Regions from separate parts of the Streptomyces sp. NPDC002104 genome, predicted to be linked through region 3. Evidence: riboswitches for the same ligand, from Rfam matches in the RefSeq annotation. Region 3 holds a riboswitch; each other region holds the start of a gene.
The links. A riboswitch is a leader RNA that binds a small molecule or an ion and turns the genes downstream of it on or off. The one in region 3 is predicted to bind cyclic di-AMP.
Positions count from the first base shown of each region.

Region 1: another riboswitch for cyclic di-AMP. It lies ahead of ACWCP2_RS04025 (M23 family metallopeptidase); the one in region 3 lies ahead of ACWCP2_RS09060 (M23 family metallopeptidase).
Region 2: another riboswitch for cyclic di-AMP. It lies ahead of ACWCP2_RS25490 (transglycosylase family protein); the one in region 3 lies ahead of ACWCP2_RS09060 (M23 family metallopeptidase).

Region 1 covers NZ_JBSFDF010000003.1:84,085-93,547, forward strand. Annotated here, with positions in the region: gene ACWCP2_RS04015 (aspartate aminotransferase family protein) at 1-613, shown strand, start outside; gene ACWCP2_RS04020 (tyrosine-protein phosphatase) at 653-1,459, opposite strand; cyclic di-AMP (ydaO/yuaA leader) riboswitch at 1,775-1,970, shown strand; gene ACWCP2_RS04025 (M23 family metallopeptidase) at 1,975-3,012, shown strand; gene ACWCP2_RS04030 (winged helix DNA-binding domain-containing protein) at 3,090-4,247, shown strand; gene ACWCP2_RS04035 (molybdopterin-dependent oxidoreductase) at 4,590-5,183, shown strand; gene ACWCP2_RS04040 (hypothetical protein) at 5,330-5,674, shown strand; gene ACWCP2_RS04045 (TOBE domain-containing protein) at 5,675-6,091, opposite strand; gene ACWCP2_RS04050 (hypothetical protein) at 6,507-6,692, opposite strand; partial or broken gene ACWCP2_RS04055 (hypothetical protein) at 6,828-6,965, opposite strand; partial or broken gene ACWCP2_RS04060 (hypothetical protein) at 6,989-7,069, opposite strand; gene ACWCP2_RS04065 (sensor histidine kinase) at 7,459-8,658, shown strand; gene ACWCP2_RS04070 (response regulator transcription factor) at 8,655-9,326, shown strand; gene ACWCP2_RS04075 (peptide MFS transporter) at 9,371-9,463, opposite strand, start outside.
Region 2 covers NZ_JBSFDF010000033.1:62,783-72,245, forward strand. Annotated here, with positions in the region: gene ACWCP2_RS25470 (Ppx/GppA phosphatase family protein) at 1-319, opposite strand, end outside; gene ACWCP2_RS25475 (DUF501 domain-containing protein) at 316-873, opposite strand; gene ACWCP2_RS25480 (FtsB family cell division protein) at 914-1,402, opposite strand; gene eno (phosphopyruvate hydratase) at 1,522-2,808, opposite strand; gene ACWCP2_RS25490 (transglycosylase family protein) at 3,130-3,831, opposite strand; cyclic di-AMP (ydaO/yuaA leader) riboswitch at 3,834-4,006, opposite strand; gene ACWCP2_RS25495 (transglycosylase family protein) at 4,283-5,431, opposite strand; gene ACWCP2_RS25500 (cytochrome P450 family protein) at 5,533-6,861, opposite strand; gene ACWCP2_RS25505 (globin domain-containing protein) at 6,983-8,191, shown strand; gene ACWCP2_RS25510 (nucleoside triphosphate pyrophosphohydrolase) at 8,291-9,298, opposite strand; gene ACWCP2_RS25515 (SurA N-terminal domain-containing protein) at 9,329-9,463, opposite strand, start outside.
Region 3 covers NZ_JBSFDF010000007.1:131,707-141,169, forward strand. Annotated here, with positions in the region: gene ACWCP2_RS09045 (bifunctional acetate--CoA ligase family protein/GNAT family N-acetyltransferase) at 1-2,963, opposite strand, end outside; gene ACWCP2_RS09050 (HPr family phosphocarrier protein) at 3,149-3,430, shown strand; gene ACWCP2_RS09055 (GntR family transcriptional regulator) at 3,765-4,430, opposite strand; gene ACWCP2_RS09060 (M23 family metallopeptidase) at 4,612-5,406, opposite strand; cyclic di-AMP (ydaO/yuaA leader) riboswitch at 5,419-5,578, opposite strand; gene ACWCP2_RS09065 (M16 family metallopeptidase) at 5,846-7,213, opposite strand; gene ACWCP2_RS09070 (M16 family metallopeptidase) at 7,246-8,598, opposite strand; gene ACWCP2_RS09075 (DNA gyrase/topoisomerase IV subunit A) at 8,858-9,463, shown strand, end outside.

The DNA of each region.
Region 1 (9,463 bases), on a different contig from region 3:
ACCGGACCTGGTCTGCGTGGCCAAGGCCCTCTCCGGCGGCTACGTGCCCGTCGGCGCGACCCTGGGCAAGGACTGGATCTTCAGACGCGTCTACTCCTCCATGGACCGGGTGCTCGTCCACTCCGCCAGCTTCGGCTCCAACGCGCAGGCGATGGCGGCCGGACTCGCGGTCCTGTCCGTGATGGAGGACGAGCGGGTGGTGGCCCGTGCCCGCGCGACGGGCGACCTGCTGCGCGGGCGGCTCGCCGCGCTCGTGGACGAGTACGAACTCCTCCACGAGGTACGGGGCCGCGGGCTGATGATCGGCATCGAGTTCGGCCGGCCGTCCTCGCTGGGCCTGCGGAGCCGCTGGACCATGCTGCAGGCGGCGCGCAAGGGGCTGTTCGCGCAGATGGTCGTGGTGCCGCTGCTGCAGAAGCACCGGATCCTCACGCAGGTCTCAGGGGACCACCTGGAGGTGATCAAGCTGATCCCGCCGCTGATCGTGGACGAGGCGGACGTCGACCGGTTCGTCGGCGCCTTCCGCGCGGTCATGGACGAGGCCCACGGGGGCGGCGGCCTGATGTGGGACTTCGGCCGGACACTGGTGAAGCAGGCCGTCGCCAACCGCTGAACCGGCGGTGCGGCGGGCGACGGCCCACTGCGCGGGACGTCAGTCCAGCAGCCGGTCGCGGAGCCTGCCGAGGGTCTCGGGCGCGAGCCCGAGGCCCTCGGCGAGGTAACGCTCCACGCCGCCCCACTCCTCGTCGATGGCGTCGAAGGCCGTGGTCAGATACGCGGCGCGGGCGTCGAAGAGCGGGGCGAGCAGCTCCATCACCTCGGGCGCGCGGGCCTCGGGCGCATCGCTGCCCCGGCGGACCCGGTAGCGGTTGTGCGGGGCGTTCGACTCCAGGTAGTCCGCGACGATCGCCTCCCGCTCCACGCCCAGCGCGAGCAGGGTGACCGCGATCGACAGGCCGGCCCGGTCCTTCCCGGCCGCGCAGTGCATGAGGGCCGGGACGCTGTTCTCGGCGAGCGCGTGCACCACCCGGCTGTGCTCGGCGGTACGGGTGCGGATCATGGACCGGTACGAACGGTTCATCCGCGCCGCGGCCCTGCCCTCGCCCAGGAGCTCGCGGAGCTGCGCCAGGTCCCCGTTGCGGACCATCTTCCAGAACTCGCTGCCGTCGGCCGGATCCGACAGCGGAATGTTGACGTTGAGCACCCCGGGCAGCTCCACGTCCGGACCCTCCAGCGCGTGGTCGGCTCCGTTGCGGAAGTCGAAGACGGTGTGCAGTCCGAGCGACCCGAGGAATTCCGCGTCGCTTTCGGTGGCATGCGCCAGATGTCCGCTTCGAAACAGTCGTCCCGACTTGACCCTTCGGCCGTCCGTGGTCGGCAGTCCGCCCACGTCGCGGAAGTTGCGCACTCCGGTCAGCGCCTGCTCCTCGTGCGGACTCTGGGGTATCGGCTGGGTCACCGGGCTCCTCCGTGGGATCGTCGTTGAGGGTGTCCGAATTACGCTACTTCCGGGCAACTTGCCATAGCGAGGGGCGAGATCGGACACGCCCCCGTGAGCCAGATCATACGGTGACGTTGAGTGCCTGATCACGAATGGCGAATTGCCTTGCTGGGGCGGTTGTTGAAGATGCGGAATGGACGCAGGGTGACCGGAATTCCGGCGGCCCGTCATCTTCAAGATTCTGTTGGGGAATTCATGACTTGTTCCGCGCGGCCGGACTCGATTACGTTCGCGATCGATCCGGACGGACCGCCTAATCCTGCCGCCGACCGGAAACCGCACCCGACTATTCACGCGCGCGGCAGGAGCGGGGGAACCAGGTAGGCCGCTGTCCCGGATCTCCGGTCGAGATCTTCACGACGGGACAGCTCGGGGTGAAGCCGTCCACGTGCCGTTCACCGGCACCGGGACGGCCGGACATCTCCAGTCCGAACCCGACAGCTCACCTCGCAGGCGTCGGAGAGGAATTCGCCATGCACGCAACGGGTAAGCACCGCCGTCCCAAGTCCCGCTCGATATCCCGCGGGTTCGCCGCCGCGGGCACCGGTGGCGCCGCCCTCGCGCTTCCGCTGCTCGGCGCCACCGGCGCCCACGCCGCGGGCGTCCCGGCCGCGGCTCCCGCAGCCGCTCCGGTCCAGGCCCCCCAGGTGGCCGCCGCGCAGGTGCCCGCCGCGCTCCAGGCCGCGCCGGCCACCGCGCAGAGCGCCCCCACCGTCTACACCGTCGTGCCGGGCGACTACCTCTCCAAGATCGCCGAGCGCCGGCACCTCACCGGTGGCTGGCAACAGCTCTACGCGGACAACCGCGAAGCCGTCGGCAGCGACCCGTCGCTGATCCACCCGGGTCTGGAGCTCACGCTCGGCGGCGCGAAGGGTGCGGCTCCGGCCGCGGCCGCCGAGTCCGCGCCGGCCGCAACGCCGAAGCCGGCCAAGAAGTCCGCTTCGCTTGATTCCTCCGCTTCCGGTGATTCGTCGGGCTCGTCCGACTCGGGCTCCTCCGACTCGGGCTCCTCCGACTCGGGTTCGTCCGACGGGGCCGACGCGCCCGCCGCCCCCGCGGCGCGTGCGCCCAAGGCACCCGCCGGGCAGCAGGGCGGTGCCACGTCCACCGGCTTCGTCGCCCCGGTCGGCGGCGGCACCTCCACCGCGTACAAGACCGCCGGCTCCATGTGGTCCAGCGGCTACCACACCGGTGTCGACTTCTCCGCGAGCACGGGCACCACCGTCAAGGCCGTCGGCCCCGGCACCGTGGTCTCCGCCGGCTGGGGCGGGGCGTACGGCAACGAGGTCGTCGTCCGGCACGCCGACGGCAAGTACAGCCAGTACGCGCACCTTTCCCAGCTCTCCGTCTCGTCCGGCCAGAGCGTCACCGCCGGACAGACCCTCGGCCTCTCCGGTGCCACCGGCAACGTGACCGGCCCGCACCTCCACTTCGAGATCCGCACCGGGCCCTCGTACGGCTCGGACATCGACCCGCTGGCCTACCTGCGCTCGAAGGGCGTCAGCATCTGAGTCCGAGGCGCTGTCGGAGGTGCCGGTTAGGCTGCGGCATCCGACAGCGGCCTCCAGCAGGATGGGACGGGCGGGGCATGAAGGTCAGCGCAGGGGAGCTCAACCGCTCCACCCTCGCACGGCAGTTGCTGCTGCGGCGCGAGGCGATGGGCGTCGGTGACGCGGTCCGCCGGGTCGTCGCCCTGCAGGCGCAGCACGCGGCCTCGCCCTACCTCGCGCTGTGGAACAGGCTCGCCCGGTTCGACCCGAAGGACCTCGACGCCGCCTTCACGGGGCGCGAGGTCCTCAAGTCGACGCTGATGCGGCTGACCCTGCATGCCGTGCACGCGCAGGACTACCCGTCCTTCCGGGAGGCCGTGCAGCCGTCCGTACGGGCCGCCCGGCTCGGGACCCGCTTCACGGACTCCGGGCTGACGGCCGAGGACGCCGACGTCCTCGTACCGGAGCTGCTGGACTTCGCCGACCGGCCCCGTACGACCGCGGAGTGCGAGGCCTGGCTCGGACACCGGCTGGGCGCCGCGCCGCGGCCCGGAGCGTGGTGGGGGCTGCGCCAGTACGCACCGCTGCTGCACGCGCCCACCGCCGCGCCGTGGTCCTTCGGGGAACGCCCGTCGTACGTCGCACCCCCGAGCCGGCCGCGCACCGTACCGGCGGACCCGGAGGCTTCGCGGGAGTCCCTGGAGGCGCTGGTCCTGCGCTACCTGGAGGGGTTCGGGCCGGCGACGGCGGCGGACGTCGCGCAGTTCTCCCTGGTCCAGCGGACCAGGGTGCGCGAGGCGCTGCGCGCGCTGGAGCTCTCCGGACGGCTGGACCGGCTGACGGGGCCGCAGGGCGAGGAGCTGTTCGACGTCCAGGGCGCACCGCGTCCGGAGGAGGACACGCCAGCGCCGCCCCGGCTGATGGCCATGTGGGACAGCGTGCTGCTGGCCTACGCGGACCGGAGCCGCATCGTTCCGCCCGCGTACCGCAGGCTCGTCGCGCGGATGAACGGAGACACGCTGGCGACCCTGCTGGTCGACGGCCACGTCGCCGGCGTGTGGCGGCCGTCCGCCGCCGACGGCGGCGCGATCGAGGCCACCGCCTTCCACCCCCTTCCGGACCAGGTCTGGGAGGAACTCACCGGCGAGGCCCGGGCGCTGAAGGCCTTCCTGGCCGACCGCGAACCGGAGGTCTACCGGCGGTACAGCCACTGGTGGACCACACTCCCGAGCGCCGAGACCCGGCTGCTCGTCTGATCCGTGGGGCCGGGGCCGGAGGGGGCCCCGGCCCCTTGGTCCAGCCGCAGGAGGCCTGGGCCCCCTGCGGGCCGAACACCGCGATCGGCGCGCAGGGGGGTCCTCCATCGGCGGTCCCGCGGCGAGGAGCCGCTCTCCGCCCGGGACCGATACGTGCCAGTCAACCAAGAGGCACCCCGCTGGGGCGACTGGAGCAGGACACGGAATTCGGCCAGCGCGGCCGACACAAGTCCGGTCAATCATCCAAGAGGTAAAGCTGCGATAATGGCTCGCATCTGCGAGGCGTAGGGCCAGGTGGACCCGCTGATGCCGGTTCGCGTGGCGCGGGAACGGAAGTGTGTGATGCGGGGCGAACCCCTCCCTCCGGGGCAGCGTGTGGCCAAGGGCTGGCCGGTCTCCCACTACGGTCCGGTACCCAAGTTCCGGGCCGAGCGCTGGAACCTCCAGGTCTTCGGGGCCACCGCCACCGGACGGACGTACGCGTGGACCTTCGAGGAGATCGCGGCCATGCCCGCCGTGACGCTCGCGGCCGATCTGCACTGCGCCTCGGGTACGACGACCCTCGGGCACGAGTTCTTCGGAGTGCCGTCGTCCGTGCTGCTGGAACTGGCGCCGCCGGCTCCCGGGGTCACCCATGTCATGGCCTGGGCGGAGTACGGCTACAGCGCGAACCTGCGCCTCTCGGACTTCGCCTCCGGCCGGACCCTCATGGCCACCCATCACGACGGCGAGCCGCTCACCGCCGAGCACGGATTCCCGCTGCGGCTGGTCGTCCCCCACCTCTACGGCTACAAGGGCCCGAAGTGGCTGCGGGCGATCGAGTACATGACCCAGGATCGGCGCGGCTTCTGGGAGGAGCGCGGCTTCCACAACATCGCCGACCCGTGGACGGGGCGGCGCCACGCGTACCAGGAGGACGAGGGCGACGGCGCGTAGGCCGTGGAACCTTCTGGAAGTAGTGGGCAGATGCCGCTCGTTGGGCATCTCTCCCCGCATGGGCGAGCCGAGGCGAGGTCGCGGTCCTGCTGCTCGCCGGCTGCGGCGACAACACACCGGAGAAGGCGAGCGGTTCGCCGTACACCGTGAACCTCGCCTCGCTGCGCGGACTGCCGCAGAAGCCCGTGACCGTTGAGTGCGCCAGCGCCAAGGGGCAGCAGAAACGCACCTATCGGGGCGTCCTGCTCCACGACGTCCTCAAGGACGCCCAGCCCCGCTTCGACGCGTCGAAGAAGAACGGCCGGCTGCGCCGCCGCATCGTCGCGGCGACCGGCGGCGGCGACCACCGCGCGCGGACGGTACCCCGGACGCCGGGCTGCTGTGGACGGGTGACACCCGCGGCGAACTCACGCCGCCGGCCCGGCCGGTCCGGTACGTCCGAGGGCCCCGCACCCATCGGTGCGGGGCCCTCGGACGCGGCGCGGGGGTGATCAGGCGGAGAGGGAGATCTCGGTCGACTTGATCAGGGCGACGACGGAGGTGCCGACGGCGAGGCCGAGGGCCTCGACGGCGTCCTTGGTGATGGCGGCGGTCAGCTCGCCACCCTCGACGGAGACCTTGACGGAGCCCATGGCGCCACCGGTCGCGACGTCGGTGACGGTGCCCGCGATCTGGTTGCGGATGGAGATGCCCTCGACCGGACCGGTCGCGAGGGAGACCTCGGTGGACTTGACGAGCGCCTTGACGGCGGTGCCCTCGGCGAAGCCGAGGTCCTTCACGGCGTCGGTGGTGATCGCGGCGGTGATGTCCTGACCGCCAGCCAGGCGGACCTTCACCGTGGACATGGCCTCGCCGGCCGTGACGGAGGTGATGGTGCCGGGGATCTGGTTGCGGATGCTCAGGCTCATGAAAGTAACGCCTCACTCTGCTCGGTGGGGAAAGCGACCTGACGGCCGCCACATTGATCACGCTAGCCGCAGGAATCCCGCGCTGCTCGCAGGCCGTCTCATCCGCCAGGCGAATGGCGTGTGCGGCCTGGCATTTTCACCCCGGCCTAACGTCCTGACAATTGGGGACGTCCGCCCTCACTTGTTCGGGGGCCTTCGGCTCGCCCCGGCGCATCCGCGTCTGATATGCAAAGGCGAGGTCACGCTGCACATGCTGGCTTTATCGCCCTGGCGTATCGCAGATGCGGCGCTGCATCGTGGATCGGGTCGCCGTCGTCGGCAGCCGCCTGCGCTTTCCCCCGGAATTGATGACCACGTGGTCGACCCGCTGGAACCGCAGAGGGTTGTGGGGATTCCTTGCCGATCCGGATTCCGTTCAGCGCGGGGGCGTCGTGAGGGCGGGCAGCTGCCGGTCGGTGAGCCGTTCGGCCTCCCAGAGGTCGCGGTACGGCCCCGGGCGGGAGACGAGCTGGTCGTGGTGGCCGCGGTCGACGATGCGGCCCTGGTCCATGACCAGTACCTCGTCGAAGGCGGCGAGCGGGGCCAGGCGGTGGGTGACCACGACGGTGGTGCGTGCTGCCCGGGCTCGGACGATGTCGCCGACGAGGAGGTCCGCGTGTGCGGGGTCGAGGGCTTCGGCCGGTTCGTCGAGGAGGAGGGTGGCCGGGTCGGCGAGCAGGGTGCGGGTGAGGAGGACGCGTTGGCGCTGGCCGCCGGAGAGCCGTTCGCCGCCTTCGCCGACGCGGGTGTCCCGGCCCTCGGGCAGGTTCGCGGCCCATGCGGTGAGCCCGCAGAGCTCGCCGGCGGCGTCCAGCCCGCCCGCGTCTGAAGGCAGGCCACCAGCGTGACCAGTCCCAGGGTCAGGGCCACGAAGAGGAAGTGCGTGCCCGCCGTCAGGGCGAACTGCCAGCGGGCGAAGTCGAGGGTTGCGGGGTCCATGCGTCCACTCTGTTTCCTCCGAACGCGCAGATCGTCGTACCCGGGTCGGAACCGGAATGGCCTCCCGAGGCGTAACGGCCCCCGGCCGTACTACTTGAGCGGCCATCCGGGACGGGAGGGCGCCCCGCTGCGGCGGGAAGCGGAGGGGGACCGAGCCGCATCGGGCGACCGGATCGGGCCGGACCGGGCCGGATCGGGCCGGACCGGATCGGGAGTCGATGGCTCCCTGGGGAGTAACGCGGAATCAGTCGTGAGTCCGATATACGGCGCCCTCCCGGCCCGGAGGATTGAGGTACCGGTGCACCGAGCCCCCGTCGGTGCACCGGTACCGAGCGATGCCCCCGGCTCGGCGGTCCGTGCCCCGGGCCGCCCTGGCCGAGGATCAGAACGTGGAGAACCCCCTGCGCATGAGCCTCACCGAGCGGGTCACCGCTGCCGGCCGCCAGGACCCCGCCGCCCCGCATGCCGCCCGCCGCGACGCGGTGCTGGCCCTCGCCCTCCTGGTGCCGTCCGCGGGAATCGCCGTACTCGAACACGACGGGAAGCCCCTCGACGCGGTCGGGTGGGTGCTGCTGGTGCTGGGTACGGCCACCGTCGCGTTCCGCAGGGCCCACACCATGCCCGCGCTGGTGGCCATGGTGGTGTTCATCGGGGCCTACCACGCCCTGGGCTACCACCACGTGGCCCCGACCCTCGGCTCGATGACCCTGCTCTACACGGTCGCCGTCACCGGCACGCCCCGAAGAGCCCTGATCACCGGGGCCGTCGTCATCGCGGGGACGGTCGGCGCGAACTGGATCTCCGACGCGGGGGGAGCCCTGGCCACCCTGCGGGTCTCCGGATGGATCGCGGCCGTGGTCATGGCCGGCGTCCACGTACGGGCCCACCGCCGGCGAGCCGAACGGGCCGAGCGCACTCAGGAGGAAGTCGCCGCCCGCCGGGTCGCCGAGGAACGCCTGCGCATCGCCCGCGACCTGCACGACCTCCTCGCGCACTCCATCACCCTCATCGGCGTCCAGACCTCCGTCGCGTCGCACGTGCTCAACGTCGCCCCCGATCAGCTCGACCGCGCCGCCATCGCCGAGGCCCTCGACCACATCGCCGACACCTGCCGCACCGCACGGGCCGAGGTCCGCACCACGCTCGAAGTGCTCCGCCACGGCGAGAGCGTGCGGCACGAGGAGCCCCTGCCGGACATCGCGGCCCTGCCGGGACTCGTCCGCCAGGCCGGCGCCCGCCTGACCCGGCACACGGAGGGTGCGCGGATCCGTCCCGCCGTGGGGGCTGCCGTCTACCGCATCACGCAGGAAGCCCTCACCAACACCTCCCGGCACGGCGGACCCGAAGCCCGCGCGGACGTCACCCTCACCGCCCGCGAGGGGAGCCTGTACCTGACCGTCACCGACGAGGGCCGGCCCTCCGCCGGCACCGCCGGCACGGCCGGCTCCGGCTTCGGCCTCATCGGCATGGAGGAACGCGCCCGCAGCGTCGGCGGTTCCCTGACCGCCGGACCCCGCCCCGGCGGAGGATTCGCCGTACGCGCCGTCCTGCCCCTCACCGCACGCACCACCCGAGAGGACCACCCGTGATCCGCGTCATCCTGGCCGACGACCAGCACCTGGTCAGAGGGGCCTTCGCCATGCTCGTCACCTCGGCCGCGGACATGGAAGTGGTCGCCGAGGCCTGCACCGGGCAGGAAGCAGTCGACGCGGCCCGCACCGTACCCGCCGACCTCATCGTCATGGACATCCGCATGCCCGAGATGGACGGCATCGAAGCCACCCGGCTGATCGCGGCCGACGAACGGCTCGCGGGCCTGAAGATCCTCGTGCTGACCACCTACGAGTCGGACGAGAACATCGTGCGAGCCCTGCGCGCCGGTGCCTCCGGCTTCGTCGTCAAGGACACCCTGCCCGCCGACCTGCTCGCCGCGATGCGCACCGTGTCCGCCGGTGACTCGCTCCTGTCACCGCGCGCGACCTCCCGGCTCATCGCCCAGGTGCTCCACGTCCTGCCGTCCCCCACCGCCGGCCCCGGAACCGACCTGCTCTCGGGGCGGGAACGGGAGGTCCTCACCCTCGTCGGCCGGGGAATGAACAACACCGAGATCGGCGAGAGCCTCGACCTCAGTCCCCTCACCGCGAAGAAGCACGTCTCGCGGATCATGGCCAAACTCCACGCGCGCGACCGGCCCCAGCTCGTCATCGCCGCCTACGAATCCGGCCTCGTCACCGCCCGCACCGACCGGCCTCAGTGACCCGGCGGGCCCGGCGACCCGGTGGCCCGGCGGGCCCGCGCGGGTCAGTGCACGCCGCTCATCAGCGTCTTGACGCGCTTGCGGTACACGAGGATCGCGATGCCGCCGAGGACCGCGAGGGCGCCCTGGCTCGCGAA
Region 2 (9,463 bases), on a different contig from region 3:
CGGGCTCGACGCCCAGGATGTCCAGGACCCCCCGGACGAACTCGTCGCGGTTCTCCGCGTCCCGGGAGGCCGAGGTCGCCACGAAGCGCACCCGCTCCGCGCCGAGCTCCTTGATGACCGCCGCGTACTCGCGGCAGGCCGCGAAGGTGCGCTCCAGCGCCTCCGGGGCCAGCCGGCCGGTCCTGTCGACGCCCTGGCCGAGCCGGACGACGGTCATCCGGCGGTCCAGGTCGGTCAGCTCACCGGTGGCACGGTCGAGGTCCGCGACGAGGAGCCGGATGGAGTTCGTACCGCAGTCGACGGCCGCCACCCGGGTCACGCGCCCGCCTCCGGGGCATTCTCGTCGGCCTTCCGCTCGCCGCACGGCGTGACGCAGGCGCCCTTGGCCCACCACTCGGGCAGCATCGCCAGGGCCTCGTCGCCGAACGGGTTCACGCCCGGGCCCGCGGCCAGGGCGTGGCCGACCAGCACGTGCAGGCACTTCACCCGGTCCGGCATGCCGCCGGCGCTCGGGAAGCCCTGGAGCACCTCGATGGCGTCGCGGCGGGTGATGTAGTCCTCGTGCGCGGCCCGGTAGGCCGCGGCCAGCTCCGGGTCCACCGCGAGGCGGGCCTGCATCTCCTTCATCACGCCGTTGGCCTCCAGCGTGCCGATCGCACCGGCGGCCCGCGGGCAGGTCAGGTAGTACAGCGTCGGGAAGGGGGTGCCGTCGGGGAGCCGCGGGGCGGTCTCCACCACGTCCGGCTGCCCGCAGGGGCAGCGGTGCGCGATGGCTCGGAGCCCGCGCGGGGGGCGGCCGAGCTGCTGTTCGAACGCCTCGATGTCGGCGGCGGTCGGCTCGGTCCGGTCGGTCTGGGGCGGGGGCGTCTGCATGCCTGGAGGAAGTCTTTTCGTTCTCGTGGATGGGTGGGACTCAGTCGCCCGGGCGGTCGGCCTTGTCGACGCCGTCCCAGACGTTGGAGTACCAGGGCCGGTCGGTGGCGGCCTGTCCGCCGCGGCGCTGCTCTCCCGCGGCTGCTCCGGGGTCGGTCATGATGTAGCTGACCTCACCCGGCCGGACGAAGTGCAGGTGCTTGCGCGCCTGCTGCTCGGCGTACGCGTTGTCCTGCCAGCGGGCCTTCTCGTCGCGCAGCCGTTCCAGCCGGTCCCGCGCGGAGACGGCCTCCTTCTGCTGCTTGGCGATCTCCGAGCGCTGGGACACGTACTGGCGCATCGGATACGCGAGGGCGACGACCAGGGTACAGAGGACGAGCACGAGCAGGGCGGCCCGGCCGGTGAGCCGGCTGCGGCGGACCTGCCGGCGGGACTGCGAGCGGTACACGTGTGCCGCGGTCCGCTCACCGAGCTGCTTGAGCCTGGTCGCGGTCGAGAACGTGGCGAACCGGTCCCGGTTCCCGGCCATTGATCCGCCTCCCCTATATGCGCACGACGCACTACGTCCCCGCACACGGTACGGGACCGAGTGCGGGGACGTAGGGAGGCTTGCGCCCCCGAGGACCGATCAGCGACCGATCAGGGTGTTCAGCCCTTGAAGCGCGGGAAGGCGCTGCGGCCGGCGTACACCGCGGCGTCGTCGAGGATCTCCTCGATGCGCAGCAGCTGGTTGTACTTGGCGACGCGGTCCGAGCGGGCCGGGGCGCCGGTCTTGATCTGGCCGCAGTTCACGGCGACCGCGAGGTCGGCGATGGTGACGTCCTCGGTCTCGCCGGAGCGGTGCGACATCATGCACTTGAAGCCGTTGCGCTGGGCCATCTCGACGGCGTCCAGGGTCTCGGTCAGCGAACCGATCTGGTTCACCTTGACGAGCAGGGCGTTCGCCGAGCCCTCTTCGATGCCGCGGGCGAGACGCTCGGGGTTGGTGACGAAGAGGTCGTCGCCGACGATCTGGACCTTGGAGCCCAGCTTGTCGGTGAGGACCTTCCAGCCCGCCCAGTCGTCTTCGTACAGCGGGTCCTCGATGGACACGAGCGGGAACGCGGAGACGAGCTCCTCGTAGTACTCGGTCATCTCGGCGGCCGAGCGGGACTGGCCCTCGAACTCGTACTTGCCGTCCTTGTAGAACTCGGACGCGGCGACGTCGAGCGCGAGCGCGATGTCCTTGCCCGGGACGTAGCCGGCCTGCTTGATGGCCTCGACGATGAGGTCCAGCGCGGCGCGGTTCGACTCGAGGTTCGGGGCGAAGCCGCCCTCGTCGCCCAGACCGGTGGAGAGGCCCTTGGTGTGCAGGACCTTCTTCAGGGTGTGGTAGACCTCGGCACCCCAGCGCAGCGCCTCGGAGAAGGACTCCGCGCCGATCGGGGCGATCATGAACTCCTGGATGTCGACGTTGGAGTCGGCGTGCGACCCACCGTTCAGGATGTTCATCATCGGAACGGGCAGCAGGTGCGCGTTCGGGCCGCCGAGGTAGCGGAACAGCGGGAGGTCGGAGGCCTCGGACGCGGCGTGCGCGACGGCGAGGGAGACACCGAGGATGGCGTTGGCGCCGAGGGAGCCCTTGTTCTCGGTGGCGTCCAGGTCGATCATCGCCTGGTCGATCAGGCGCTGCTCGGTGGCGTCGTAGCCGACGAGCTCCGGGCCGAGCTGCTCGATGACGGCGAGGACGGCCTTCTCGACGCCCTTGCCCATGTAGCGGTTGGGGTCACCGTCACGGAGCTCTACGGCTTCGAACGCTCCGGTGGAGGCGCCGGACGGGACTGCAGCACGGCCGGTGCTGCCATCGTCGAGGCCCACCTCGACCTCGACCGTGGGGTTGCCTCGGGAGTCCAGGATTTCCCGGGCTACGACGACGTCGATGGACGGCACGAGCATCTCCTTCTGGGATGTGACGCTGGGTGTGCGGTGGCATGTCAGGCCGTGGGATGGCCTTGCCGCTTAGAGCCTAACCGCCAACGGGCACTCGGCCAGCCGACCGCCCGGGTCCTGGGACGAAAAAGGGCCTGAATGCCCCTCTTACAGGACATAGGGCCCTTGATCACCGGCGTTCCGGAGGCCCCGTCAGGCCGGAGGCACCCGCACACAGCACCGCCCGGCGCGAAGGGGGTTGCGCGCCGGGCGGTGGAACTGCGTGGTGGAGCTACGCGGCGGAACTACTGCGCGTCGCCGAAGCGGCGGCAAGCGTTCCTACGGGTTTCAGCTGAGGTTCAGCTTCTGGCCCGGGTAGATCAGGTTGGCGTCCGGCACGATTTCCTTGTTGAGCTCGAAGAGCTTCTCCCAGCCACCGGACACGTGGTTCGCGTCGGCGATCGCGCCCAGCGTGTCGCCGGACTTGACCTCGTAGGAGCCGTTGCCCGTCTTGGGGGCCTGAGCCTTCGGCGCGGCGGCCGGACGCTCGGAGCGCGTGGTCGGAGCCTCGACGCGCTTGGTCTGCTTCTTCGGAGCCTCGGTCTTCGGCTTCGCGGCCGGCTTCGGCTGCGTCTTCGGCTTGGAGGGGGTGCTCTGCCCCGAGCCGCCGTTGTAGGAGGAGCTCGACAGGCCGACGCCGCAGGACGGCCAGGCGCCCTTGCCCTGGCCCTTGAGGACCTTCTCGGCGATGGATATCTGCTGCGACTTGGAGGCCTGGTTGGCCTGCGCGGCGTACGCCTTGCCGCCGTACGCGGCCCAGGTGGAGGACGTGAACTGCAGGCCGCCGTAGAAGCCGTTGCCCGTGTTGATGGACCAGTTGCCACCGGACTCGCACGCGGCGACGCGGTCCCACTCGCCGGCGGTCGCGGCGGAAGCGGTGCCCGCGGCCATCAGCGGAGCCGCCACGGCGACACCGGCGACACCGGCGAGCGTGACGATGCGGACGGCCTTGGAGCCGCGACGGTGCTTGCCCTTGCCCGAAAGCAGCATGGAGTTCTCCTCACCGACGCCTACGAGGTGAGCTGTCGGGTTCGGGCGAGTGAGTGCCCGGCCGAGCGACCTAGCGCTTGGCTTAACCCCTAGCCGGCTGAGGTGACCGTCTCTCAACGGCCGCCACCGGCGCCTACCTTGGTTCCCCCGCTCCTGCCTTCGGCGCTTTACGCGACGAGTGTTCCCTCCGTCCGCCGGCAGGATTCGGCGATGCGGTCGAAGGAGCCCGCGGTGGCGAGCGATTCAGAAGGTAGACAGGTCTCCCCCCGATGTTCAACGAGCAACATCGGGGGGAAACGGTGCCTACTTGCGCTCCCCGGAGGGACGTTTGCGCAGGTGAGGGCGGGGTTTGCGGAACGCTCCGGGCCGGACACGCCAGTTGACCTGAAGAGACACATGTCTCACTTACAGAAAACGGACAATCAGCTGGTTCCGGGCGCCGCAAGTGCCCCTATTCGTGCGTTAGATCCAGGTTCTGGCCGGGCTTGATCAGGTCCGCGTCTCCGCCGATGACCTGCTCGTTGGCCGCGTAGAGACCCTTCCAGCCACCCTTCACTCCGTTGGCGTCCGCGATCTCGATGAGGCTGTCGCCCGCCTTCACGGTGTACGTCACCTCCGGCGCGGGAGCGGACGCGGCGGCCGTCTCGACCGCGGCCGGGCCGCGGTGCTTGCCGCCGCCCTCGGTCGCGCCGGGGGTCGCCGTGGCGCCCGGGGCGGTGGACGCGCCGGGTGCGGCCGGAGCCGTCGGGGCCGTGGGATCAACCGGGTTGAGGGGGTTTGCCGGGTTCGCGGAGTTCCCCGGGTTGGCCGGGTTCGCCGGGTTCGTCGGGTCCGACGGGGACGGGGACACCGGGTTCGTCGGGCCCACCGGCGCGGTCGGATCCGTGGACGGCGGCGTGGTGGGTCCCACCGGAACGGTCGGGTCCGCCGGGACGGTCGGGTCCACGGGGGTGACCGGGGCCACCGGGGCGGTCGGGTCCGCCGGACTCGTGGGAGCCGTCGGATCGCCCGGGAGTCCCGGAGGCGGCGTCTCCAGGTCCGGCCCCGGCATGACGGGCAGTTCGCCGGGCACGCCGACCGGATAGTCGGGCTGCGTCGAGGCCGACGGGGCCTCGGGAGCCGGGACCTTGGGCGTGGGCGCCCCGAAGTCCGTGGACGGCTTGCCCGAGCCGGTGTGGGGCACGGCGTCGTCCGGGCGGGACGGGGCCGGGGTGAGGGATCCGGAACCGCTGGGCAGGCCCGGGTCCACCGCGGCGGCGGGCGCGTCCTGCGTCAGGCCGGCCGGCACCGCGCACAGCGGCCACGCCTGGGGCCCCTGGGAGGCCAGCACCCGTTCGGCCACGGCTATCTGCTGGGAGCGGCTGGCCAGGTCGGCGCGCTCGGCGAAGGCGAGCCCGCCGGCGTTCTTCCACTCCTCCTGGCTGAACTGCAGCCCGCCATAGGCTCCGCCGCCGAAGTTGGCACTCCACGTGCCGCCGCTCTCGCACTCGGCGACCTTGTCCCATGTGGAGGTCTCCGCCGCGCTCGCGCCGGTGGCCGCGAGCAGCGGCAGGGCGAGCGCGGTGCCGGTGACTCCGGCGGTGACGACAAGTGCGGGCACTTGTCGGGGGCGTCTGTGGCGGCCGTTCCCGGAACGCATGAGGCTGCACCTTTCGCATAACGGCGGGGTAACGGCAGAACCTAGCGGCCTTCGAACGCCTGTCACAAGTTTGGGCCGTCAACTGACTTTCGGTCAGGCCGGTTCATGGTGATTTGACCGGCTGATTCGACGCTGAAGCGGACCGGCAGCGTCCGCAGCCCCCGCATGATGAGCCCACCACGCCACCGCAGCTCCCCGGGATCCACGGCCAGCTCCAGATCGGGCAGCCGCGTCAGCAGCGTCGCGAGCGCGGTCTGCCCTTCGAGCCGGGCGAGCGGGGCGCCCAGGCAGTAGTGGATGCCGTGCCCGTATCCGAGGTGCTGGTTGTCGCTCCGGGAGAGGTCCAGGGTGTCCGGGTCGGCGAACCGTTCGGGATCCCGGTCGGCGGCCGCCAGGACCACCAGCACCGGATCCCCGGCCGCGATGTCCTGGCCGCCGAGCTCGAAGGGCTCGGTGGCGAACCGCCAGGTGGCCAGCTCCACGGGGCCGTCGTAGCGCAGCAGCTCCTCCACGCCGGTCTCCAGCAGTCCGCTCTCGCCGGCGGCGAGGGAGAGCTGGAGGCGCTCGCGCTGCTCCGGGTTCATGAAGAGGGAGTGGACCCCGTTGCCGATGAGATTGACCGTGGTCTCGAACCCCGCGAACAAGAGGATGAAGGCCATCGCGGTGGCCTCGGCCTCCGTCAGGTGGTCACCGTGGTCGCTGGCCCGGATCAGATCGGAGATCAGGTCGTCGCCGAGGTCGTCGCGCTTGCGGTGGATGAGCTCGCCGAGATAGGTGCGCATCTGCTTCACGGACCGGGCCACCCCGCCGCGCGGGCCGCCGCCGTGCCGGATCATCATGCCCGCCCAGTCGCGGAAGTCGTCCTGGTCCTCCCGCGGTACGCCGAGCATCTCGCAGATGGCGTAGATGGGGAGCGGGAAGGCGAACTCGTGGATGAGGTCGGCCTCGCCCCTCTCGCAGAACTGATCGATCAGGTGATCGGTCAGCTCCTGCACCCTCGGGGTGAACTCGGCGACCCTGCGCGGGGTGAACGCCTTCGACACCAGGCGGCGCAGCCGGGTGTGGTCCGGCGGGTCGATGTTGAGGAGATGGGTCATCAGCTCCGCCTTGCGCTCCCCCGGGATCCCGGTGCGGCCCTTGGCGTGCGCGGAGCCCTCGTGGTGGGCCGGGTTCTTGCTCAGCCGCTGGTCGGCGAGGGCCTGGCGGGCGTCGGCGTACCGGGTGACGAGCCAGGCCTCGACCCCGCTGGGGAGCGTGGTGCGGTGCACGGGGGCGTGCTCGCGCAGCCAGGCGTACGCCGGGTAGGGGTCGGTCGCGAACTCCCAGTCGAACAGGGTCGGCGACGGGGTGGCGGTGGGCTCTTCGGGGGCTGCGGGGGTCTGCTCGTGCACCCGCAGACCGTATCCCGCCCACCGCCCGTCACCCCATATGAACTATTTATCGCGGCTGTCCGCAGATCGGCCATGGCTTGACCTCACGTTCCCCGGCGTTCCTACTTTCGGTTTTGTGGATGTGAGGATCTTGAAAAGCAGCTTCGCGGTGGTGGAGAGACGGGCCGAGCACGCGGTCAAGTTCTTCTACTCCCACCTCTTCTGGCACAACCCCGGAGTCCGTGATCTCTTCCCGGCCTCCCTCGAAGACATGGAAAGACAGCGGGACCGCCTCTTCGCCGCGCTCACCCATGTGATCGCCCACCTGGAGAACGAGACGCTCGTCCCCTATCTGCGCGACCTCGGCCGCGACCACCGCAAGTTCCTGGCGGGGCCCGAGCACTACGCGGCCGTGGGCACCAGCCTCATCGCCGCGCTCGCCGAGGCCTCCGGGTCCGCCTGGCACCCCCAGGCGGAAAAGGCCTGGTCGGAGGCGTATCAGGTGATCGCCGACGCGATGATGGCCGGAGCCGCCGCCAGCGAGGACCCGCCCTGGTGGGACGCGGAAGTCGTACGCCACCTGCTGTACGGGGAGGACATCGGCGTCCTGACCCTCCGCCCGCACGCGCACTTCCCCCATCTCCCCGGGCAGTACGCGAGCGTGAGCAGCGACCGGGTGCCGACGACCTGGCGCACGTACTCCCTGGGCAACGCGCCCCGCGCCGACGGCACGCTCGACCTGCACGTCAGCCGGATCGAGGGCGGCCGCCTCAGCACCGCCCTGATCCGTGAGACCCGGCCCGGGGACGTGCTGCGGCTGGGCGCGGCCGGCGGGCAGATGACCTTCCGCCGCGAGGACCGCCCGGTCAGCTTCATAGCCGCCGGCACCGGCTGGGCCCCGGTCCGCGCGATGCTGGAGGACCTGGCGGAACACCCTCCCGATCAGGACGTGCGGCTCTTCGTGGTCGCGCGGGACGCCGCGCACCTCTACGACCGCCCGCTGATCGACGCGTACGGGGACTCCCTCGGCTGGCTGAGCGTCACCTACATCACGCCCGCCCCCGGCCAGCACCGCAACCAGGCCACCGGCCGGCTGGCGACCGCGCTCAGCAACCGCGGGCTCTGGCCCGACCAGGACGTCTACCTGAGCGGTCCGCCGCAGTTCATCCGGGAGACCGCGTACCTCCTGGAGGAACTCGGCGCGCGCCCCGACCGGATCTTCCACGACTCCGTACCGGCCGGCGGCAGGGGCCAGGAGGACGACGGCCGCCCGATGGGCTTCGGCGAGTGGTTCCTGAACCGCCCCGACCCGCACTGGCACAACCCGTCGGGCCGCGCGCCCCGGGGGTAGCGAGAAGGTCGCCGCCCGAGGACTTCGCCGTCCGAGGACTTCGCCGTCCGAGAGCATCGCCGTCCGACACCGTCGCGGGGTGCCTCCCGCCGCTGAGGGCTACTCGCCGACGCCCTCGGCCCTACGGATCGCGTCCCGGTAGGTCCGGGCCGCCGCGCGCAGCGCGGTCTCGGGGTCGGTCCCCGCCGCCTCGGCGCGCGCCGCCAGTTCCAGCAGTTCGTACCCGATGCCCTCTCCGCGGGGCAGTTCCACGGGCACCGCCCCCGCACGGGCGCGGCCCGCCAGCTTGGCCGCGAGCGCGAGACCGGGCTGGCCGAGCGGGATCCCGTCGGTCACCGACTCCCGCTGCTTCTCCACCTGCTTGGTGCGCTGCCAGTGCGCGTTCACGTCCTCCGGGGTTTGCGCCGTGGCGTCGCCGAAGACGTGCGGGTGCCGGTGGATCAGCTTCTCGACGAGGGCGCCGGCCACGTCGTCGATGGAGAACGGCTCGTCGTCCTCACCCTCTTCGCCCTCTCCGCCCGGGCTGCCCTCCTCCGCGATGCGCGCGTGGAAGACCACCTGGAGCAGGACGTCCCCGAGCTCCTCGCGCAGTTCTTCGCGGTTCCCGTCCTCGATGGCCTCGACCAGCTCGTAGGCCTCCTCGATGGCGTACTTCGCCAGTCCCTCGTGGGTCTGCTGCGAGGTCCAGGGGCATTCGCGCCGGACCCGGTCCATGACCTGCACGAGGTCGAGCAGGCGTGCGCCGGGCAGATCGTACGAGCCCGGCAGCAGCTCCAGGTCCGGTACGGCGACCCGGCCCGAGCCGGCGAAGCGGGCCAGGGCGTCGGTGAGCCGCCGGTCCCCCTCGCCGCTGAGCAGGACGACGACCGTGCGCCCGCCGGCGCACTCCTCGATCAGTGCCTGGGCGTCGGGGGTCTCCAGGGAGACCTCGACGCCGGCCTCGCGGAGGTAGGGGAGCTGGACGTGGCCGGGGTCGGCGCACAGCACCCGGTGCGCGGCGTGCAGGGTCTGCCAGGCCGGCCAGGACAGCATGCCGGGGGCCACCCGGTGGCTCGTGGTCAGCAGCACGATGCGGCCGGTGGGCTCGGAGGACACGTCGTCAGTCACCCTCCGAACCTACCTCCCCCGCGGGGCTGCCTAGGCCCCGGCGGGGGGCTGCTCCGGGCGGGTGACCTGGGTGATCCACGGGGTGGAGTGCTCGCCGAGGGTGACCCGCTGGGGGTCCCAGACGCCGTAGCGGGGGTTGACCTCGATGCCGAGCTTGGCCGCGGC
Region 3 (9,463 bases):
CAGTAGCTGGGCAGGGTCCGCGGGCCGAGATCGCCGCGGGCGGGCGGGTGTGCGACGCGGACCGTCGCGCTGAGCACGGACAGTCCCTCGGTGGCGACGACGACGGGCTCCAGGGCGACCCCGACCACCTCGGGGTGGTCGTCGACGAGGCGGGAGAGGCGCAGCAGCAGTTCCTCCAGGGCGGGGGTGTCCACGGGGTCGCTGCCGCGCCAGCCGAAGAGCAGCGGGGCGGTGCGGATCGAGCGGATCAGGCTCGCCGCGTCCTTGTCCGTGGCGGAAACCAGCCGGTGGGCGGTGTCCCCGAGCAGTTCGGAGGCGACCCCGGACAGCCCGAAGGACAGGACGGCGCCGGCGGCGGGGTCGATGACGGAACGGATGACGGTGTCGACGCCCCGGGGAACCATCGACTGGACCACGGGGAGGAGTTCCTGCGGTTTGCCCAGCGCGTGGGTGAGCTCCTCGTACGAGCGGCGCAGCTCGGCCTCGGTGGTGAGGTCGAGGCGGACCCCGCCGAGGTCGGCGCGGTGGCGCAGGTGCGGGGCGGTGGTCTTCAGCGCGACGGGGTAGCCGAGGACGGCCGCGGCGCGGACCGCGGCGTCGGCGCTGGGCGCCGGCAGCGTGGCGAGCACCCGGATCCCGTACCGGGCGAGCAGCTCGCGGGCATCGGGGTCGTCGAGGGTGACCACCGCCTCCTCCCCCACGCCGGCCAGCAGGCGGGAGAGCTGCCCGGCGGCCCCGCTCTCGTCGATGTCCTCGAACTCGGGCACCTGCCCGACCTCGGCGACGCCGCGGCGCCACTGCCCGTACCGGACGGCTTCGGCGACGGCCTTGACGGCCCGCTCGGCGGCGGGGTAGCTGGGGATCCGGGCGGCCGCTCCCGGAGCGGGCACGGCGGCGGCACCGGAGGCCGCGCCGCCGGAGGCCGGCTCAGGCCGGAAGGGCGCGGCCGGGGCGGCGGGCCCGGGGGCGGCGGCGGGCCCGGAGGCGGCGGCGGTCGCGGAGCCGGAGCCGGAATCGGAGTCGGCCCCGGTGGTGGGCATCGCCTCGGACCCCGCGGCCAGGGCCGCCAAAGCCGTCGCGGGCGTCGGCAGCGCCGCGGGCAGCGCGGCCGCGAGGTCCGCCGCCCCCGCCGGCGCGGTCGCCGCCGAGAGCGCCTCCGCGAGGGCGCCCAGTTCCACGTGGACCACGGCCACCGGCTTGCCGGGGTGCCCGGCGGCGGCCGCCCGCAGGGCTTCCGCCAGATCGTCGGCGAGCGCGTGCTCGCTCACCCACGGGATCGCGGTGACGACGACGGCGTCGGTGTCCGGCGAGGCCAGCGCCGCGGAGACGGCCGTACGGAAGTCCTCCGGCGAGGCGGCCGTGGTCAGGTCGAGCGGCGGCAGCGGCCGCAGCCCCTCCGTCAGGCAGGCGTCGTAGGTGAGGACCCCGAGCGATTCGGAGTTGCCGAGGATGGCCACCCGCGGCCCGGCCGGTACGGGCTGCGAGGCCAGGAGCAGGCCGACGTCCACCAGCTCGGTCACCGTGTCGACCCGGATGACGCCGGCCTGCCGCAGCAGCTCGGAGACCGTCGCCTCGGGCAGCCGGGTGCCGGGGACCACGTGTCCGGCGGGGGTGCGCCTGCCTCCCCTGGCGACGACCACCGGCTTGACGGCGGCGGTGCGCCGGGCGAGGCGGGTGAACTTGCGCGGGTTGCCCAGGGTCTCCAGGTACATGAGCGCCACGTCCGTGGCCTCGTCGTCGTACCAGTACTGGAGGATGTCGTTGCCGGAGACGTCGGCCCGGTTCCCCGCGGACACGAAGGAGGACAGCCCCTCCCCGCGCCGCAGCAGCCCGGAGAGCAGCGCGATGCCGATCGCCCCGGACTGGGTGAACAGGCCGACCCTGCCCCGCGCGGGGGCCGGAGCGGGGGCCAGGGAGGCGTTCAGCTCCACCTCGGGGGCCGTGTTGATCACCCCGAAGGCGTTCGGTCCGATCAGCCGCATCCCGTACGAGCGCACCTGCCGGACCAGTTCGCGCTGGCGGGCCATGCCCTCGGGCCCGCTCTCCCCGTATCCCGCGGACAGGACCACGAGGCCCTGCACCCCGTGTTCGCCGCAGGCCGCGACCGCGTCGGGGACCCGGTCGGCCGGGACCGCGATGACGGCCAGATCGACGGGGGCGCCGACGGCGCCGAGCGTGGGGTAGGCGCGTACGCCGTCGAGCAGATCGCGGGTGACCGCCTCGTTGACCGCGTAGAGGTGGCCGTGGAAGCCGCTGTCGCGCAGGTTGCGCAGGGCCGCCGCGCCCACGCCCGCGAGGGAGCGGCTGACGCCGATCACCGCGACCGAGCCGGGGGACAGCAGGCGCTGGACGGAGCGGGCCTCGGCGCGCTGCTCGCGGGCGCGCTGGACGGCGAGGGATTCGGCGGTCGGTTCGAGGTCGAGCGTGAGGTGGACGGAGCCGTCCTCGAAGCTGCGCTTCTGCTGGTAGCCGGCGTCCGTGAACACCTTGATCATCTTGCCGTTCGCCGGCAGCACCTCGGCCGCGAAGCGGCGGATCCCGCGCTCGCGGGCCACCGCACCGATGTGTTCGAGCAGGGCGGAGGCGACCCCTCGTCCCTGGTGGGCGTCCTGGACGAGGAAGGCGACCTCGGCCTCGTCGGAGGGCCCGGTGGCCGAGCGGCCGTCGGCGCCGATCCGGTCGTAGCGGACGGTGGCGATGAACTCGCCGCCGATCGTCGCGGCGAGCCCGACCCGGTCCACGTAGTCGTGGTGCGTGAAGCGGTGCACGTCGCGGTCGGAGAGCCGGGGGTAGGGGGCGAAGAAGCGGTAGTACTTCGACTCGTCCGAGACCTGCTCGTAGAAGCTGACCAGCCGGCCCGCGTCGGCGGTGGTGATGGGCCGGATCCGGGCGGTCCCGCCGTCCCGAAGGACGACGTCGGCTTCCCAGTGGTCCGGGTACGAGGGGTCGGACTCGGTCGTCATGGGGTCACCTTAAGGCGCGAACGGTTCGATTGGCCTGGGCGCGGCGCATCGGGCAAGCTGGCTCGAATCAGGGCAAGCTGGGGTAGGTCGAACGGCGGGGAAACTCGGGCCGAAGGTCGGTTCGACCATTCCGGACGTCGTGAGAGACTGGTCTAGACAACCGTAAGAACCTGAAGGGCATCACCATGGCAGAGCGCCGCGTCAACGTCGGCTGGGCCGAGGGCCTGCACGCTCGTCCCGCCTCGATCTTCGTCCGTGCGACGACCGCTTCCGGCGTCCCGGTGACCATCGCGAAGGCCGGCGGCGACCCCGTCAACGCCGCCTCCATGCTGGCGGTTCTGGGCCTGGGCGCCCAGGGCGGCGAGGAGATCGTCCTGTCGTCCGACGCCGATGGCGCCGAGGCCGCGCTGGACCGCCTCGCGAAGCTGGTCGCCGAGGGTCTTGAGGAGCTCCCCGAGACCGTCTGACCCCTTCGGGTTCGACCCGCAGGACTTGCTGGACTTGCTGGACTTGCACGGCGAAGCCGGTGCCCCCGACCGATGAGGTCGAGGACACCGGCTTCGCTGCTTTCCGTACGCGTCGCCGTTCCGGCGCACGCCATGCCCGCCGGCCCGCGTCATGGCGGCCCGCATCATGGCGGCCCGAGCCATGGCAGCCCGAATTCCGGCGGCCGAATTCTGGTGACCGGATTCCGGTGACCGAATTCCGGCAGCGCAATAGGACCCGGAATTCAGGGCGCGGCACACCAGGCGCGGGCACGCATTACCGGCCCGGATATCGCCCCTTTGTATACGGCGTTTGTTAATGCGGAACGCTCGCCGTGTTTACGGCAGGTTGCAAAGTCCTCACGCGCATCCGGTGCGCCCCCGCCGCCCGGTCCACGTGGGCCGCGGTCAGCGCCCGGGCCCGCTCGGCGTCGCCCCGGGCCACCGCGTCCACGATCGCGCCGTGCTCCGCCCAGGACTCCACGGGCCGCACCGGGGCCTCCACCACGTACATCCAGGCCACCTTGTGGCGCATCTGGGTGAGCAGGGCGATGAGCCCGGGACTGCCCGAGGCCTGGGAGAGCGTCTCGTGGAACCAGCCGCCCAGGGAGCGCAGATCCTCCCCCTGGCCCCGCCTGGCCCGTTCCTGGCCCAGCCTGACCAGGCCGCGCAGGACCTTGAGGTGGGCCTCGCTGCGGCGCCGGGCCGCCCGGGCGGCCGCGAGGGGCTCCAGGAGCATCCGTACCTCCAGGAGGTCGACCGCCTCCTGCTCGGTCGGCTCGGCCACGCAGGCACCGGCGTGCCGGCGGGTGGTCACGAACCCCTCGGACTCCAGCGTGCGCAGCGCCTCGCGCACCGGGACGCGCGAGACCCCGTACCTGCGGGCCAGCACCTCCTCGGTCAGCCGGGAGCCGGGCCCGAACACCCCGGAGACGATGTCGTCGCGGATCGCTGTGCATACCGTGTGCGCGGGAATACGCAAGACCGGACCTCCGCCTTTTTCGTATGGCTGTGCGCGTTGCGACTCTATTGCAACACACGATAATTTCCGAGGACGGCCGGAAATACGAAACATTCACACACCGCGGGGCGCGAAACACGACGAAGGCCCCGGCTCTCAAAGAGCCGGGGCCTTCGTGGAAGACGTGCGGTGGGGCGAGCGGTCAGACGTTGACGCCGTGCGAGCGCAGGTACGTCAGCGGGTTGATGTCCGAACCGTAGTCGGCGCCGGTGCGGGCCTCGAAGTGCAGGTGCGGGCCGCTGGAGTTGCCGGTGGAGCCCGACAGGCCGATCTGCTGGCCCGGGGTGACCTGCTGGCCGACGCGGACGTTCAGCGAGGACATGTGCCCGTACTGGGTGTACGTGCCGTCGGCGTGCTTGATCACGACGTTGTTGCCGTAGGCGCCGCCCCAGCCCGCCTCGACCACGGTGCCCAGGCCGACCGCGTGCACGGAGGTGCCGGAGGAGGCGTGGAAGTCGATGCCGGTGTGGCTGCCGGAGGACCACATGCCGCCGCCCGCGTGGTACTGCGTGCTGACGTAGGAGCCGTCGATCGGCGAAACGAAGGTGTTGAGGCGCTTGCGCTCCTCTTCGCGGGCGGCGCGCTCGGCGGCCTCGCGCTCGGCCTTGGCCTGGGCTTCGGCCTTCGCCTTGGCCTCGGCGGCCCGCTGGCGGGCGTCGGCCTCGGCCTGCGCCTTGGCGGCGGCGGCCTCGGCGGCCCGCTGCTGGGACTGGGCCTGGGCCTCGACGTCACCGGCGAGCTCGTCGGCCACGACGATGGTGTTCAGGGCGCCGGTGTCCTCCACGGAGGGAGAGTGGTCCGCGGCGAACGCGGGGCCGGCCAGGGAGCCCACGACGCCGGTGGCGGCGAGGGCGGCTATGCCGGCGTAACCGGCGGTCTTACGGCTCATACGGCTCGAACCGCGGTGCTTGCCGGCGGCACTGCTGCCAAACGCCATGAAGGGGCTGATCCTTTCCTTCCCTCTCGCCTACCGGGTTAGCTGACGGGTTCGGAGCAGGAAGGTCTCCTACGGGCCCCCTCTTGCGAGGCGGTCCGATTCACCCCAGGGACACAAGTGGGTCCCCGGCTCCCCAGGCTCGCGCCTGACGGGGACTCGGCGATCGCTGCCCGGTGCCGCGGATGCGGCGGTTACGACTGACGGACAGCACGGCCGACGCTAGGCGGATCTTCAGGTAATCACCAAACAGACGCGCCCTTTTGTTGCGTACGCCACACCACATACGAGCAACCACGCCAGAAAAAGGACAAGAAACCCAAAAGGGGCTCCAGCGGACAAGCCGCCGGAGCCCCTTCCATGGCAAGCCAGTTGACGGCCCGCCGGAGACCACCGGCGATCACCGGAGGTCACGGGCGGTCAACTGGCGGTCAGGCGCCGATCAGTTGGCGACCACGGTCACTTCGCCGATCCCGAGGGCCCGTACCGGCTCCTCGATCACCGAGGCGTCCCCGACCAGGACCGTGACCAGACGGTCCACCGGGAAGGCGCTGACGACCGCCGAAGTGGCCTCCACCGTCCCGGTCTCGGCCAGCCGCGCGTACAACTGCGCCTGGTAGTCGTCCGGCAGCTCCTGCTCGACCTGGTCGGCGAGCGTGCCCGCCACGGAGGCGGCCGTCTCGAACTTCAGCGGGGCCACCCCCACCAAGTTCTGCACGGCCACGTCCCGTTCGGCGTCGGTCAGGCCGCCCTCCGCGAGGGTGCGCAGCACCGTCCAGAGGTCGTCCAGGGCCGGGCCGGTGTTCGGGGTGTCCACCGAGCCGCTGATGGCGAGCATCGAGGCGCCCTTGCCGTCGGCGGTGGAGCGCAGCACCTGGCCGAAGGCGCGCACGCCGTACGTGTACCCCTTCTCCTCGCGCAGCACCTTGTCCAGCCGGGAGGTGAGCGTGCCGCCCAGGCAGTACGTGCCGAGCACCTGGGGCGCCCAGACCCGGTCGTGGCGGTCCGCCCCGATGCGGCCGATCAGCAGCTGCGTCTGGACCGCGCCGGGCCGGTCGACGATGACCACGCGGCCCGTGTCGTCGGCGGTGATCGGCGGGACCGGGCGCGGGGCGGTGGTGTCACCGGTCCAGGCGCCCAGGGTGTCGGCCAGGACGGCGTCCAGGTCGATGCCGGTCAGGTCGCCGACGACCACCGCGGTGGCGGTCGCGGGGCGCACGTGGGCCTCGTAGAAGGCGCGTACGGCCGCGGAGTCGATGCGGGCGACCGTCTCCTCGGTTCCCTGACGGGGGCGGGACATCCGCAGGGAGGCCGGGAAGAGCTCCTTCGAGAGCTGCTTGGCGGCGCGGCGCTGCGGGTTGGCGCTCTCGTGCGGGATCTCGTCGAGCCGGTTGCGCACCAGGCGGTCGACCTCGGCGTCGTCGAAGGCCGGCGCGCGCAGTGCCTCGGCGACCAGCCCCAGCGCCTTGTGCAGGCGGGAGGCCGGGACCTCCAGGGAGACCCGCAGGCCGGGGTGGTCGGCGTGCGCGTCGAGGGTGGCGCCGCAGCGCTCCAGCTCGGCGGCGAACTCCTCGGCGGAGTGCTTGTCGGTGCCTTCGGACAGGGCGCGGACCATGATCGTGGCCACGCCGTCGAGGCCCTCGGGCTCCGCGTCGAGCGGGGCGGCGAGGTTGATCTCGACCGCGACCACCTGCTGGCCCGGGCGGTGGCAGCGCAGCAGGGTCAGGCCGTTGGCCAGTACCCCGCGCTCGGGGGCCGGGAAGGCCCACGGCTGCGGCTCGCCGGCCTCGGGGCGCGGGTGGAAGGTCATCGTGACGGCTGCGGTGTCGGCTGCGGTGTCGCTCACTGCTCCGCCCCCTCGTTCTGGTCGGTCTCGTCGATTTCGTCCGCCGCGTCGGCTTCGAGCGGCTCGTAGACCAGCACCGCGCGGTTGTCCGGGCGCAGTCGGGCCGCGGCCACGGCCTGCACTTCCTCGGCGGTGATGTCGAGGACGCGCTGGACCGCGGTCAGCGCCAGCTGCGGGTCGCCGAACAGCACCGCGAAGCGGCACAGTTCGTCGGCGCGGCCGGCCACCGTGCTCAGCCGGTCCAGCCACTCGCGCTCCAGCTGGGCCTGCGCGCGCTCCATCTCCTCGGCCGTCGGGCCCTCGGCGGCGAACCGCGCGAGCTCCTCGTCCACGGCCGCCTCGATGGCGGGCACCTCGACCCCGCTGGAGGTCTTGACGTCCAGCCAGCCCAGCGAGGGCGCGCCGGCGAGGCGCAGCATGCCGAATCCGGCGGCGACGGCGCTCTGGTCGCGGCGCACCAGCCGGTTGTGCAGGCGGGAGGACTCGCCGCTGCCCAGGACGGTCAGCGCCACGTCGGCGGCGTCGCACTCGCGGGTGCCGTCGTGCGGGAGGCGGTAGGCCGCCATCAGCGCGCGGGCCGGGACCTCCTCGACGATCTCCTCGCGGAGCTGGCCGCCCATGATCTCGGGCAGCGAGCCGTCGCGCGGCGGCTGCTTGCCGTCGTGGCCGGGGATGGTGCCGAAGTACTTCTCGACCCAGGCGAGGGTCTTCTCGGGGTCGATGTCGCCGACGACCGAGAGCACCGCGTTGTTGGGCGCGTAGTACGTACGGAAGAACGCGCGCGCGTCCTCCAGGGACGCGGCGTCCAGATCGGCCATGGACCCGATCGGGGTGTGGTGGTACGGGTGGCCCTCCGGGTAGGCCAGGGCCGTCAGCTTCTCGAAGGCCGTGCCGTACGGGACGTTGTCGTACCGCTGGCGGCGCTCGTTCTTGACGACGTCGCGCTGGTTCTCCATGGACTCGTCGTCCAGGGCGGCCAGCAGCGAGCCCATCCGGTCCGCCTCCAGCCACAGCGCGAGCTCCAGCTGGTGGGTCGGCATCGTCTCGAAGTAGTTGGTGCGCTCGAAGCTGGTGGTCCCGTTGAGGGAGCCGCCGGCTCCCTGGACCAGTTCGAAGTGGCCGTTGCCGGAGACGTTCTTCGAGCCCTGGAACATCAGGTGCTCGAAGAGGTGAGCCAGGCCCGTACGTCCCTTGACTTCGTGGCGCGAGCCGACGTCGTACCAGAGGCAGACCGCGGCGACCGGAGTCAGGTGGTCCTCGGACAGCACCACGCGCAGGCCGTTGGCCAGCCGGTGCTCGGTCGCTGTGAGGCCGCCGGAGCCTGCGTGAGCTGTGGCCGTGTGACCCATGGGCATGTGGTCCCTTCGATCGCGATGCAGAGATTCCTGTCAGACCTGCCACTGTATGCAAGCGTGTCGGCAGGCGGAGAAGTTCCCGGCCCAGTCCTGGGTCGGAGTCGGCGTTGTCGGTGCCTCGGGCCACAATGGTCCGCGTCACCCCTGTCCGAAACCGTCCGCCCGCACGACCCAGCCCCGTCCCAGTCCAGTCCCCGCCCCACCCCGTGAGAGCTCAGCTCATCCCGATTCTTGGTTAAGGAGCCGCGCAGCGATGGCCCGCCGCAGCACGAAGACCCCGCCGCCGGAGGATTTCGAGGAGAAGATCCTCGACATCGACGTCGTCGACGAAATGCAGGGCTCCTTCCTCGAGTACGCGTACTCGGTGATCTACTCCCGCGCCCTGCCCGACGCCCGCGACGGCATGAAGCCGGTGCACCGGCGCATCGTCTACCAGATGAACGAGATGGGCCTGCGCCCCGACCGCGGCTACGTCAAGTGCGCCCGTGTCGTCGGCGAGGTCATGGGCAAGCTGCACCCGCACGGCGACGCGTCGATCTACGACGCCCTCGTGCGCATGGCGCAGCCCTTCTCCATGCGGCTCCCGCTGGTCGACGGCCACGGCAACTTCGGCTCGCTCGGCAACGACGACCCGCCGGCCGCGATGCGGTACACCGAGTCGAAGATGGCCGACGCCGCCTCGCTGATGACGGACGGGATCGACGAGGACACCGTCGACTTCGCCGCGAACTACGACGGCCAGGAGCGCGAACCGGTCGTCCTGCCGGCGGCGTACCCGAACCTGCTGGTCAACGGCGCGTCCGGCATCGCCGTGGGCATGGCCACCAACATGGCCCCGCACAACCTCGGCGAGGTCATC